Regions from separate parts of the Pseudomonas sp. SDO52101_S400 genome, predicted to be linked through region 2. Evidence: riboswitches for the same ligand, from Rfam matches in the RefSeq annotation. Region 2 holds a riboswitch; each other region holds the start of a gene.

Region 1 (4,501 bases), on a different contig from region 2:
CAGCGGTCCGAGCAGTGCATCCGGCCAGCAGTTCTCCGACAGGCCCACACCTTTGCCGGGCAGCCATTCGAGGTTGCCGTGCTTGCCGACGTGGATCACGCCGTGGGCGCCGTAGGTCTGGCGCAGCCAGAAATAGAACGCGAGGTACGCGTGCGGCGGTACCAGATCCGGGTCGTGATACACCGCGCTCGGATCAACCTGATATCCCCGCGCCGGCTGAATACCGACAAAGGTCAGGCCAAACCGCAGGCCGGCGATCATCATTCGCCCGTCTCGGCACATCGGATCATTTTGCGGCGAACCCCAGCGATCCAGCACCGCCGCGCGATTGGCTTCGGGCAGTGCGTTGAACATCGCAAGGTAATCGTTCATCGCCAGGCTTTGCTGGCACGGGCGCTGATCGAGGGTGTCGAGGTCGTTGCTGACCCCACCGAGCAGTTGCCGGATCAGTTCGGTGCCGCTGCCCGGCAGTTCGGCCGGCAACGGATAACCCTCGGCCTGCAACGCCCGCAGGATATTCAGCGCAGCGGCCGGTGTGTCGAGGCCGACGCCGTTGCCGATGCGCCCGTCCCGGGTCGGGTAGTTGGCGAGGATCAGGGCGATACGCTTTTCAGCGTTCGGCACCCGCGCCAGATCAACCCAGCGCCGCGCCAGTTCGGCGACGAAATCCATGCGCTCAGGCTGCGCCCGATAACACACGACATCGGACTGACTGCGCTCGCTGCGCCAGGCCAGATCCTTGAAGCTGATCGGCCGGCTGATGATCCGACCGTCCAGCTCCGGCAGCGCAATGTGCATCGCCAGATCCCGAGGGCCGAGGCCCTGCTCGCTCTCGCGCCAGCCGGGTTCGTTGTCCTGGGCGCAGATCGCCTGGATCACTGGAATGTTGCGACGGAATGGCCGCAGATGCGGCGCTTCCGGACTGGATTGAGCAAAACCGGTGGTGTTCAAAATCACCGAGGCCTCGACCTCATCCAACCAGTCCTCGACCACCGACAGACAGCCGGGCTCTTTCAGACTGGCCACGGCGACCGGCAGCGGATTGAGTCCTGCAGCCTGCAACCGTTGGCAGAACACGTCGATAAACGCCGTGTTGGCCGCTTGCAAATGCGAGCGATAAAACAGCACCGCCGCCACCGGTTGACCGGCCAGCCAATCGGCTTGCCAGTCACTCAGTGCGGCGGTGTTTTTATTCGGGTGGTAAATCGCCGTGCGCGGCAGCGTTTGCGGCTCGCCCCACACGTAATCCCGCGCCAGCCAGCGATTGGCCAGACAGCGGAAGAAATCCAGCGCGTTGCCCATGCCGCCCTGACGCAAAAACTGCCAGAGCCGGTCACGATCCTCGGCGACAACGGTGCTCAAGTCGCTGAGTTCCGGGTCGGGACGATCATCGCCCGGCACCAGAATCACCTGCACGCCACGCTCGGACAACTCGACCAGCCGCTCGACGCCATAACGCCAATAAGCGATGCCTCCGTGCAGCGAAATCAGAATGACCTTGGCATGACGCAGCACTTCATCGACGTACAGGTCGACCGACGCATGGTTCTGCACCTGCATCGGGTTGGCCAGCCGCACGCTCGGGTAATCCTCGGGCAACTGCTGAGCCGCCTCGGCGAGCAGCGCGAGGCTGGAGTCGCCGCTGCACAGGATCACCAGCTCGGCGGGGGTTTGTCCAAGGTCGGCAATGTTGTCATCCGACACGAAACCGCCGGGCTGGGTCCTGAGCAGATGCATGGCTTAAACGCTGAGCGCGGCGCGCAGTTGCGCTTCGAGCTTGGCCGCGTCCAGTTCCTGGCCGATCAACACCAGGCGCGTCACGCGTGCCTCATCGGCACCCCACTGACGGTCGAAGTGCTTGTCGAAACGCGTACCCACGCCCTGGATCAGCAGGCGCATCGGCTTGTTCGGGATCGCCGCGAAGCCTTTGACCCGCAGAATGCCGTGCTGGACCACCAGTTGCGTCAGTGCGTCGAGCAGCAGGCTTTCGTCGGCCTGTGGCAGTTCGATGGAGATTGAGTCGAAAGCATCGTGATCGTGGTCGTCATGATCGTCATCGCCTTCACCGTGGTGGTGATCGTGATGGCTGTGGCGGCTGTCGATGTGTTCTTCGGAGCCGGCACCGAGACCGATCAGCACGTCCAGCGGCAGGCGACCGTTGCTGGCTTCGATGATCTTCACCGCTGGCGGCAGCTCTTCAGCGACTTCCAGGCGTACGCGAGCGAGATCTTCAAGGCTGGTCTGATCGGCCTTGTTGAGGATCACCAGGTCGGCGCTGGCCAGTTGGTCGGCGAACAGTTCGTGCAGTGGCGATTCGTGGTCCAGGTTCGGGTCGAGTTTGCGCTGGGCGTCGACCTGATCCGGGAACGCGGCGAAAGTGCCGGCGGCCACGGCCGGGCTGTCGACCACGGTGATGACCGCGTCAACGGTGCAGGCGCTGCGAATTTCCGGCCACTGGAAGGCTTGAACCAGCGGTTTTGGCAGGGCCAGACCCGAGGTTTCGATCAGGATGTGGTCGAGGTCACCGCGACGGGCCACCAGTTCGCGCATCACCGGGAAGAACTCTTCCTGAACGGTGCAGCACAGGCAGCCGTTGGCCAGTTCGTAGACGCGGCCAGTGGCTTCTTCTTCGGTGCAGCCGATGGTGCACTGCTTGAGGATTTCACCGTCGATGCCCAGCTCGCCAAACTCGTTGACGATCACCGCGATACGACGGCCCTGAGCGTTGTCGAGCATGTGCCGCAGCAAGGTGGTTTTACCCGAGCCGAGGAAACCGGTGACGATGGTGACAGGAAGTTTGGCCAGTGTTTTCATCGGATGCCCTTTGGCAAGGTGGCGGGCATACGGGACGAGACCGGCAACACGGGTGCGTGCCTGGAGAGTTCGCCACCGGATCACCCCGCCCGGTTGAAAGTGAGAATCTGTGACGAGGCAGGTCTCCTGGCTGACGGTGTTCGGGCCTTGGCCCGGTATTCGCTGCGCCTTCCCGCTGGCTCTGGATTGAGTTGGCAGTGGCGTGGCAGCGAACAGCACCGTTCACAGTTGCGGGGGCAGCCGCGGCTTGGACCGCGTTCCCTTCTTAGCTTCGGCGTGGGCCGAAGAACCTCGAAAGCGCAAGGCTACGCAGGGTGTGGGGATGGGTCAATGGTTCGTGGAGTTTGGGAACGAGAGCATATCCGTTGCTTCGGGTGCTGCCGCTGGCGGTTTCGCTCTTACAGCGACTCACTTTTCCAAACGCCGAAAAGTAAGCAAAAGGCTTTTGCCCCGGCGTACGGCACTTCGCTGAGGCTCAGTGTTCCCTCGCTACGGTGTCCATCAGGGGGCATCGCCTACGGTTTGCTTCGCTGCACCTCCTCTCGATGTATGCGGCTTCGCCGCACGGCGCTGCGCGCCTACCCCCTGATGGACACCTCCGCTCGGCCTGCCGAAGGAGCAAAAAATCAAAAGCCCCATCAAGAGCCCCTCACCCTAGCCCTCTCCCAGAGGGAGAGGGGACTGACCGAGTTGTTTGGGAGAGATACGCCGACGTGCGATACCGTGTTGAACTCAGGCTTTGAAAAGCACACCAATCGGCTCCCTCTCCTTGGGGAGAGGGCTGGGGGTGAGGGGTAAACCCACCACAAAACCAAAGCCGAACACGCCCCGCTCCTCCCCACTCAACACGATGAGCGTTAGCTCGAGTAAAGCTTTTGATCTCAAGGCCCGTCGGCAGGCTGAGTGGAGGGATTGATCCGGGGGTGGGAGCGCAGCGACCGTGCGGCGCAGCCGCATGCATCGAGAGGAGGTGCAGCGAAGCAAACCGTAGGCGATGCCCCCGGATCAATCCCGGAGCGAAGGAACCCGAGCCACAGCGAGGGCCGTACGTCAGGGTAAAGCCTTTTTGGTTACTTTTTCGGCGTTTGGAAAAAGTGACCCGCCGTAAGGGCGGAACCCTAAGCAGCCATAACCGCAGCAACGGATCTGCCCCCAATCCCAATTGACTCAAATCCCCCCCTCATGGTCTCCTACACAACTTGTTACGGGTGCCCTTCACAGGGTGAAACGGGAAACCGGTGAATCATGTGCTTTACTCTAAAGCCATGTCAGTCCGGTGCTGCCCCCGCAACGGTAAGCGAGCGAAGCGTCAGATCCACTGTGCCCCGGCATGGGAAGGTGACGCTTGCAGGTCGGCAGACAGCCACCCCTCGTGAGCCCGGAGACCGGCCCGCAACACACAGTGCGCACCTTGCGTCACTGAACATAACAAACCCGCGGTGGGCGGGCGCTGTTCTAACCTCTGCGCGCCCGACCCGCAGGGGTTTTCATGCGCTCCATTCACCCGCTGACACTCCAGAGGGAAGCGCCATGTCGATCATCAGCAGCACCGGCAGCAACACGGACAAAATCTCCAGCACCACCACCCTGAGCCAACGTCTGACCGCTGCGATCTTCGCATCGATCCTGGGTGCAAGCCTGGTCTATTTCGCCGGTTTCTCGCACATCGAAGCGGTTCACAACGCCG
Region 2 (4,501 bases):
CCCCTCACGCACGGCCCGCAGGGTCGACAGCACGGGATCCTGCATCAGCAACTGACGCTTGCGACTGGCCGGCGACCATTGCGCGTCGGCCAGCAGGATCACGTCCGGGTCACTGGCGAGCAGGGTTTCGCGGCTGACGGTCACGCGGTACTGGTTGATGTCGGCGAACAGGTTTCGAGCCCCGGCAGCGGTCAGTAGCGTGGTGACGAAACCACGTCCGCCTTCGCTGTCCAGTCCGTTGACCTCGCTGTCGAGATAAAAAACCGACAGCGGCTTCTCCGGGCCGGTTAAAGCCTTGGCCTTATTCAGATCAGCGTCCATTGCGTTGCTCAACTCCCGTGCGCGCGGCTGTTTGTGCAGCAGGGCGCCGAGGGTCGAGAGGTCATTGCGGATGTGTTCAAAGTAATCCAGCGAGTGCCCGTTGCAGGCTGATTCCAGGAGATACGAAGCAACACTGTTGCGCCCCAGTCCGCTGCGTGACGTCACGCCATTGCCAAACGCCGTGGCGAAGCCGCCGACCACCAGATCCGGTTTCTGCGCGTACAGCACTTCGCTCGACGGATAGCGGGGCGAGATCACTGGCACGCCGAAATACTCGGTCTGAGGCGTACCGGTGTCATCCAGATAGGCAACGCCTGCCAGCGCAGGGCCCGCGCCCAACGCCAGCACGAGATCGGCGGCATGCTGATTGAGGGCGACAATCCGCAACGGTGGCGATGCCGGCAGGTGCCAGGTCTCGCCACAATTGCGGTAGTCATCTGCCAGAGCCGGAGAAGCGCAAAGCAGGGCGACCGCAAGCAAAAACAGCCTTCTCATGGACGCTCCTTGATCAGCAGATCTTCGACCACTTCGCCACCGACCAGATGCACCTCGACCAATCGCTGCGCATCAGCGTGGCTGCGTACGCCATACCAGCAGGTCTCCGGATACACCGTCATGACCGGCCCGAGATTGCACGGAAACTGGCAATGCGTACGCGTCAGCAAAACCCCGCCCGGTGTCTCGATGCGGTCATGCGCCAGCAAGTGCCGACGCAGGGTTTTCCATATCTGCAAGGCGCCGCGCTGAGCGCAGCGCGGGCCGGTGCAGAGGAACACGTGGCGGGCATGAGCGGGAACATGCGACCAGTCCGGGTGCGTGTCGACGCAGTCGATGGTTTTGATTTCAGCCATCAGAAACGGTACGTGTAGCGGACTTCGGAGGTGAATGGCCGCCCGAGGTTGTCGACGTTGTTCGAACGGCTGGTGACGTAATCGCGGTCGAACAGGTTTTCCAGCAGCAGGCTCAACCGGTGCTGATGGGCGCCGTCCAGGTAGCGATAAGCGTCGGCGTCCACCACCGAGTAGTGACCGTACTCGACCTGTTTCGAACTGATCACGTCGCGGATATAGCGGATCGCACCACCCGCGCCCCACATCCGGTCAACCGACTCGTAACCGATGCGCGAGCGGGCGAAGAAGCTCGGCACATCGTTCAGCGTCACTCCGGCGCGCGATTCGGTGAGGTTGCGGGTCATGTCCGCTTGCAGGCTCCATTGCTCGTTGAGCGCCAGTTTCGCGTCCGCCTCGAAACCGCGCATCTGGATCTGTCCCTGGCCGTTTACCCACTGGATGTCGTCGAGGGTGATCAAGTCGTCGATCTTGCGTTTGAACAAGGTGACACTGGCGCTGAAGTCGCGGTCAAGCAGCATGCCCTTGTAGTCGAGGCCGAGTTCGGCGTTGCGACTTTTCTCCGGTTTCAAATTGCGGTTGCCCAGTTCATCGCCCGGTTCGTTGACGAACAGTTGCTCGGCGTTCGGCAGTTTGTAGGCCGTGCCGTACTGGCCGCGCAGTGCCCAGTGTTCATTGAGGTCATACAGCGAAGTGAGCATGCCGACCGTGGCGCTGTCGCCGCCGCTCATGGCTTCGTGACGAATGCCGATGCTCGGGTGCCAGTCGGGCAGGGCGTCGATACGTGGGCGCAACTGGGTGTAGAGCGCGTGGGCTTCGGCCTTGTCGTTATCGATGATCAGCACATCGTCCTGACCCTTGAACCACTGGTTGTCCGTACCGAACACCAGCACGTGGCCGCCAGGCAATTCAGCCTTGCCTTCGGTCTGCACCCCCCAGTCGGTAAAGCCCCAGTAGTCATTGTGGTTGATGGTTTTTGTGCCGCCATCGGATGTGTTGTTGATGCGGGTGTAGCGGGTGTCCCAGTCGTTGATGTGGCCTTTGACGAAGTAGCTCAGGCGCTCGTTGAGGGTCTGTTCGAAGGTCGCCGTGGCAATCTGCTGGATGCGGTCGTTAGTCGTCTTGTGGTTGTCCACCGGGCGGGCGAAGTCGAGGTTGGCGTCGGCGTATTGGTAGAACAGTTCCAGGCGTGCGTCATCGCCAAAGGACTGAATGGCCTTGGCGCCGAAGGTGGTGACTTCGTAGGCGCGATTCTTTTCGCTGCTGTTCCTGATGTCGCGATTGCGAAACGGCTGATAGCCGTCCGAGACGTTATGACTGACGTACGCCAGCAGGCCCAGGTCGCCGAAACCGTTGGTGAAAATGTTCTCGACCCGCGCATCCTCGGTGGTGCCACCGAACGTATCCACGCCCAAGTTCACCTCGCCAGAGGCTTTGCGACTCTGCGGGCTGCGGGTGACGATGTTGATCACGCCGGACACGGCCTGCGTGCCGAACAGCAGGCTCTGCCCGCCCTTGAGCACTTCGATGCGTTCGATGGCGTTGGCCGGCAGGGTGTCCAGGTACAGGCCGCCATACAGGCGATTGTTCAGGCGCACGCCGTCGAGCAGGATCAGCGTGTCATCGTTGCGCCCGCCCAGCAGGGAATAGGTGCCGTAGTCGAACGGGCCGTTTTTCGGCGCGACGTACAGGCCGGGAATGAACATCTGCATGACGCGGCTGACATCGGCGCTGGGGCCGGCGCGTTCGATCTGCTCGCGAGTGACAATCTCGACCTTGCTGCCGAACTGCGCCATGTCGGCCACGGTCGTGGACTCCACGGATGGCGCGGAAACGATTTGCTGAGTGAGTTCGAGCGGCGCGTCATCCGCCATCAGCAGGGGGCTGAACAGACAGCCGAACAACAGGGAGGGAGCCGGGGAGTTGAAAGGTCGAATCATTGTCTTCTCGAAAGGATCTTCGCAGAAGAGCATGCAGGAGAAGGCATCGCGCACACGCCGACACCGGCCCATGCCCGCCCACCGCAGGATTTTGCCAAACAGCATTTCAGGCCGGTCTCCGGGCTCGCGCGTATGGACGCCTTCACCTTCCCATGGCCGTCTGGCCACAGTGGTGTGTCGAAAGCATCACGCGCCTACCGTTGCGGGGGCAGCACCGGACTTGTTCGAAAAGAACGTACCGGTTTCCCGTTTCACCCCATGCACGGCGGCATGGGACACCTGAAACAGGGCGGCATCTGAACATTCGGATGACCTTGCGTCAACTTCGTCGGTGATCGAATGAATGCGGTGGTGTACCCCAGCGACACAGGTGCAAGACTGAGATCAGCCCCGATATGTGAATCATCAGGCTGTGCCGGTGTTCAAGTAATCCCGGTCCCTGTTCATGCCAGATAACCCGCGACGCCGTCCCACCGCGGACTTCTCCGCCCGCCTCTGGATTTTGAGAAGTCCACGAGTTTTTTAGTAATGGGGTTGTGTTGCTTGGTGTCCAGCGGAGGGCAGTCGTAGAAGAAAACTCTGTAGAGCTCTTTTCTGGGGCGCTGCCGCGGCCTCTGCGTTTTGATCAAGGGCTAGCCATCGATCTTGAATGCCCTCTGCATTTTGCCGATGAGCAGTGACGGGGAGAAGATAAGGCCTAAGGAGTTGGCCTACAAGCCGGCCCTTTCTGGCGTATTTGTAGGCATTTACTCAAGGCGGTGTAGCCTGAAGGGAGAGTTCGTTGGTGTTTTAAACATTCACGTTTAAAACACCTTTATGTAACGAAGCACGCACCACACATTCCTACAAATTCCAGCAACAGTGTTTGTCCAACCTGCCGATTTTTCACCACTGTCTCACCCCTTAACATCGTCTCCAACCCGTGAACAAACACGGTCCTTAACGAGACGGTGAACATCATGAACTTCAAGAAAATCGCGCTGGTTTTAATGCTTGGCAGTTTTGGCGCACACGCCTATGCGGACACTGCCGAGGCCAATAACACCCCGGTCGAGACCTACGGTTCCGCGACCCAACTGGACATCGCACACGTCATCTCCATCACCGAGCCGGCCAATGAGTGTGCGCCATCGCCGGTTCAGATGACCTACGAAGATTCCTACGGCGAGCAGCACGTTCTGCAGTATCAAGTGATGGGCACTGGTTGTTCCAACGGTTGAGTCCGGTGCAGGTGATGGAGGGTCGACACTCCATATCTGCTGCACTCGGGTTTATCTTCCTCCGACGATTTCTTCATCCGATGCCAGCAACTCTGGAATCGACTGCTTCAAGAATTCCACCCAGGTCTTGATCTTCGCATCGACGAACTTGCGCGACGGATAGATCGCGAAC
Region 3 (4,501 bases), on a different contig from region 2:
CGCCGGGTTCGTAGTGGAAGCGCAGCAAGCGGTCGGTGTCGGCGACGTACAGATCGTTGCCGACCAGGGTCATGCCGAACGGAGAATTCAGATTTTGCAGAAACACCGTGCGGGTTTCCGCCACGCCGTCGTGATCGGTATCGCGCAACAGGGTAATGCGGTTCGGGCTGGGAACCCCGGCGCCGGCGCGCCCCATGACTTTTTTCATCACCCAGCCGCGTATGCCCTTGCCGTCGTCCGGTTTTGGCGGGGCATTGGTTTCCGCCACCAGCACATCGCCGTTGGGCAGCACGTAGAGCCAGCGTGGGTGATCGAGATTTTCGGCAAACGCCGCCACTTGAGTACCTGCCGCTGGCGTCGGTTTCGCGCCGGCCGGCCAGCCGATCGCCGGGGCGATGTTCACCGTCGGAATCAGGGTCTTGTTTGGTTCGGGCAGTTTGGGGGACGGGCCGGTGCCGTCCGAGACTTGCAGGCTGGAGGATTCACCACAGGCGGTGAGCCCTCCGGCGAGTGCGATGACGAAAACGAGGTGGGGCTTGCGCATTACTGATCTTCCCTATGAATGCATTCCTAATCATAGAGAAGTGCGCGAGCCCGATGGTTCAACCGCTCAGCCGCGCGCCTCCTTGAACAACACGGCAATACCGGGATGGTAGTTGCCGGCTTCGCTGCGCAATTTGCGGTAGGCGTAAGGGAAGTACCAGGCCACGGCGCAGGTGTGTTCCTTTTGCAGGTCGTCGACCATGTCCTGCAGTTCTTCCGGGCTGGCGCTGTGCTGGGCTTTTTGTGGTGCGACGAACAGGCAGCCGAGTTTGAGATCGCTGGCGTAGCTGATGCGCTTGGCGTCGCTGGTGATATCGGCCAGGGCCTGGGTCAGATTCAGGCTGTTGACGCGCGGCCAGCGCTGCGTCGCCTGAATATAAGCGCGATCTTCGGGGCCGGCCAGGAACAGGTCGGCACGTGCATTGCGCTCGCCTTCCTCGTTCTGCTTGCGTGTGGCGGTATCGCGCAGGGTGACCAGTTCGGCCATCCATGCGGCGGCTGACAGAAGGCCGAGGTTGGCTTTTTCGTCGTGCCAGTAAGGCGTGTCGTTGTCGCCGCGCACGGCGTTGTAACGGTCGATACAGTCAAACCAGCGTTCCAGCACCGGGCGCAGGAATTCCAGCCGCGGATTGCTGATGATCGTGCCTTGCATGGTGCTCTCCCTTGTTATTGTGATGTGCTCTCTGCATTCAAAAAGCATGGCTCTTTGATATCACTGCTGACAGTGTGGCACAAGATTGGCGTCAGATAATTGATCGACGGCAGTTATTCGCTTTCAGGGGGCCTCTTCATTTGACGCTCCACCCCCAACCCTCTAACCTTCGCGGCTTGTTTCAGGTGCTCTGTGACCGCTGTCGACAGAGTGAAACAGGGAAGCCGGTGAGGATGGTCTTCACGCGAAGAGCCATCACGATCCCGGCGCTGCCCCCGCAACGGTAAATGAGTAAAAGCTGCGTTCGATGCCACTGCTGCAAAGCGGGAAGGCGCGCAGCCAGGCCTGGGCCGCTCATGAGCCCGGAGACCGGCCTGATCCATCCAGCGGCATCACGGTGGGCGATGCCAGGCTTGTTGCCGTCTATTCTTGTGCCTGCCCGCCGTTATCCAGCCTCAACGGAGAGCTCCCCCATGACTGATTCCCCCGAGCGCGACGAGCGCCACCTGGCGCGCATGCAGCGCAAAAAAGCCGTGATCGACGAGCGCATCGCCAATTCGCCAGACGAATGCGGCCTGGTGCTGGTGTTGACCGGCAATGGCAAAGGCAAAAGCAGCTCGGCGTTCGGCATGCTCGCCCGCGCGATGGGGCACGGCATGCAGTGCGGCGTGGTGCAGTTCATCAAGGGTCGCAACAGCACCGGGGAGGAACTGTTCTTCCGCCGTTTCCCCGAGCAGGTACGTTTTCATGTGATGGGCGAGGGCTTCACTTGGGAAACCCAGGATCGCCAGCGCGACATCGCCGCCGCCGAGGCTGCATGGGAAGTCTCCCGCGAACTGTTGCGTGACCCGACGATCGGCCTGGTGGTGCTCGATGAGCTGAACATTGCGCTCAAGCACGGTTACTTGGATCTGGATCAGGTACTCAGCGATCTGCAGGCCCGTCCGCCAATGCAGCACGTGATCGTCACCGGTCGCGCCGCGAAGCCGGAAATGATCGAGATGGGCGACACCGTCACCGAAATGGGCATGATCAAGCACGCCTTCCAGGCTGGTATCAAAGCGCAGAAAGGCGTCGAACTTTGAATCAACCACGTCACTGCCCGGCGGTACTGATCGCCGCGCCGGCCTCTGGTCAGGGCAAGACCACCGTTACTGCCGCACTGGCCCGTCTGCACCGCAATCAGGGGCGCAAGGTCCGCGTTTTCAAGTGCGGCCCGGACTTTCTCGACCCGATGATCCTCGAGCGCGCCAGCGGTGCGCCGGTCTATCAACTGGACATGTGGATGGTCGGCGAGCAGGAAAGTCGTCGATTGCTGTGGGAAGCCGCCGCCGAAGCGGATCTGATCCTGATAGAAGGTGTGATGGGCTTGTTCGACGGCACGCCATCAAGTGCCGATCTGGCGCGGCATTTCGGCGTGCCGGTGCTTGGCGTGATCGACGGCACGGCCATGGCCCAGACATTCGGCGCCTTGGCGCTGGGCCTGGCGCGCTATCAGCCGGACCTGCCGTTCGCCGGCGTGCTGGCCAACCGCGTCGGCACCGTGCGCCATGCGCAGTTGCTGGAAGGCAGTCTTACCGAAGGCCTGCGCTGGTACGGCGCGTTGTCCCGGGAAACCGGGATCGAACTGCCAAGCCGTCATCTCGGCCTGGTGCAGGCCAGCGAACTGAATGATCTCGACCTGCGTCTCGACGCCGCCGCCGAAGCGCTGGCCAGCACCTGCGAGGTAGCGCTGCCACCGGCCGTCGAATTCGCCGCGCCTGAAATCGTCAAGACCGAAAGACTGCTCGAAGGCGTACGAATTGCCGTCGCCCGTGACGAAGCCTTCGCTTTCACCTATGGCGCCAGTCTCGACCTGTTGCGGGCGATGGGCGCGGAGTTGCGTTTCTTCTCGCCGATCCGCGACACGCAATTGCCCGACGCCGACAGCGTTTACCTGCCCGGCGGTTATCCGGAATTGCACCACGTTGCCTTGTCGCAGAACGCAGACATGCTCAAAGCGATTCGCGCGCATCACGCCGCCGGCAAACCGCTGCTCGCCGAATGTGGCGGCATGTTGTATCTGCTCGACTCGCTGACCGATGTCGAAGGCACTCGCGCCGAACTGGTCGGTTTGCTCAAGGGTGATGCGGTGATGCAAAAGCGTCTGGCTGCGCTGGCTCTGCAATCGGTCGAACTGCCGGAAGGCTTGCTGCGCGGCCACACTTATCACCATTCCCTGACCACCACCGAACTGACGCCGATTGCCCGTGGCCACAGCCCCAATGGCGGGCGCGGTGCGGAAGCGGTGTATCGGCAAGGGCGGATGACTGCCTCATACGTGCACTTTTATTTTCCGTCGAATCCGTCGGCGATTGCCGCACTGTTGGTGCCATGACCGACAACGCATTCACTGAAACCGAGCGCGAAGCGGTCTATCGCGCTATCGCCGAACGTCGCGACATGCGCCACTTCAGCGGCGGCACGGTCGAGCCTGAATTGCTTCGCCGATTGCTTGAAGCCGCACATCAGGCACCGAGCGTCGGCCTGATGCAGCCATGGCGCTTCATCCGCATCAGCGATCGCGCCTTGCGTGGCCAGATCCAGAACCTTGTTGAAGAAGAACGCGTACGCACCGCCGAAGCCCTCGGCGAGCGCAGCGACGAGTTCATGAAGCTTAAGGTCGAAGGCATCAACGACTGCGCCGAAGTGCTGGTCGCCGCTTTGATGGATGATCGCGAGCGACATATTTTCGGTCGCCGCACGCTGCCGGAAATGGACATGGCCTCATTGTCCTGCGCGATCCAGAACCTGTGGCTGGCCGCGCGCGCCGAAGGCCTGGGCATGGGCTGGGTGTCGCTCTTCGAACCGCAGGCGCTGGCCGATCTGCTGAAACTGCCGGCCGGGGCCAAGCCGCTGGCGGTTCTTTGTCTGGGGCCGGTCAAGGAATTCTATCCGGCGCCGATGCTGGTACTCGAAGGGTGGGCGCAGGCGCGTCCGCTCAATGAGCTGCTGTATGAAAATTTCTGGGGAGTGAGTCAATGAGTGTGGCGTTGTTGAGTGTCGCCGCGGTTGCGCTGGATGCGCTGCTGGGTGAACCGAAACGCTGGCATCCGCTGGTGGCGTTCGGTAATTTCGCCGGGCGCATCGAGCAACGATTCAATAGCGGTGGGCGCGGCTGGCGCAGCCATGGCGTCACCGCGTGGGTGATTGCAGTGCTGCCGCTGACCCTGCTCGCCACGGCATTGTCCTGGGCGCCGTATGTGGGCTGGATCGTCGAGATTCTTGCGCTGTATTGCGCCCTCGGCATGCGCAGCCTCGGCGAGC

The links. A riboswitch is a leader RNA that binds a small molecule or an ion and turns the genes downstream of it on or off. The one in region 2 is predicted to bind cobalamin.
Region 1: another riboswitch for cobalamin. It lies ahead of cobW (cobalamin biosynthesis protein CobW); the one in region 2 lies ahead of ACW9HX_RS11175 (TonB-dependent receptor plug domain-containing protein).
Region 3: another riboswitch for cobalamin. It lies ahead of cobO (cob(I)yrinic acid a,c-diamide adenosyltransferase); the one in region 2 lies ahead of ACW9HX_RS11175 (TonB-dependent receptor plug domain-containing protein).

Annotation. Positions count from the first base shown of each region.
Region 1 is NZ_JBSVWF010000016.1:2,044-6,544, reverse strand. It holds gene cobN (cobaltochelatase subunit CobN) at 1-1,737, opposite strand, end outside; gene cobW (cobalamin biosynthesis protein CobW) at 1,741-2,814, opposite strand; cobalamin riboswitch at 2,914-3,123, opposite strand; cobalamin riboswitch at 4,004-4,222, shown strand; gene ACW9HX_RS10265 (CbtB domain-containing protein) at 4,345-4,501, shown strand, end outside.
Region 2 is NZ_JBSVWF010000017.1:69,555-74,055, reverse strand. It holds gene ACW9HX_RS11185 (ABC transporter substrate-binding protein) at 1-816, opposite strand, end outside; gene ACW9HX_RS11180 ((2Fe-2S) ferredoxin domain-containing protein) at 813-1,172, opposite strand; gene ACW9HX_RS11175 (TonB-dependent receptor plug domain-containing protein) at 1,172-3,109, opposite strand; cobalamin riboswitch at 3,202-3,407, opposite strand; gene ACW9HX_RS11170 (DUF2790 domain-containing protein) at 4,069-4,329, shown strand; gene ACW9HX_RS11165 (LysR family transcriptional regulator) at 4,381-4,501, opposite strand, start outside.
Region 3 is NZ_JBSVWF010000030.1:3,130-7,630, reverse strand. It holds gene ACW9HX_RS16300 (PQQ-dependent sugar dehydrogenase) at 1-544, opposite strand, end outside; gene ACW9HX_RS16295 (hypothetical protein) at 611-1,195, opposite strand; cobalamin riboswitch at 1,362-1,587, shown strand; gene cobO (cob(I)yrinic acid a,c-diamide adenosyltransferase) at 1,669-2,280, shown strand; gene ACW9HX_RS16285 (cobyrinate a,c-diamide synthase) at 2,277-3,572, shown strand; gene bluB (5,6-dimethylbenzimidazole synthase) at 3,569-4,219, shown strand; gene cbiB (adenosylcobinamide-phosphate synthase CbiB) at 4,216-4,501, shown strand, end outside.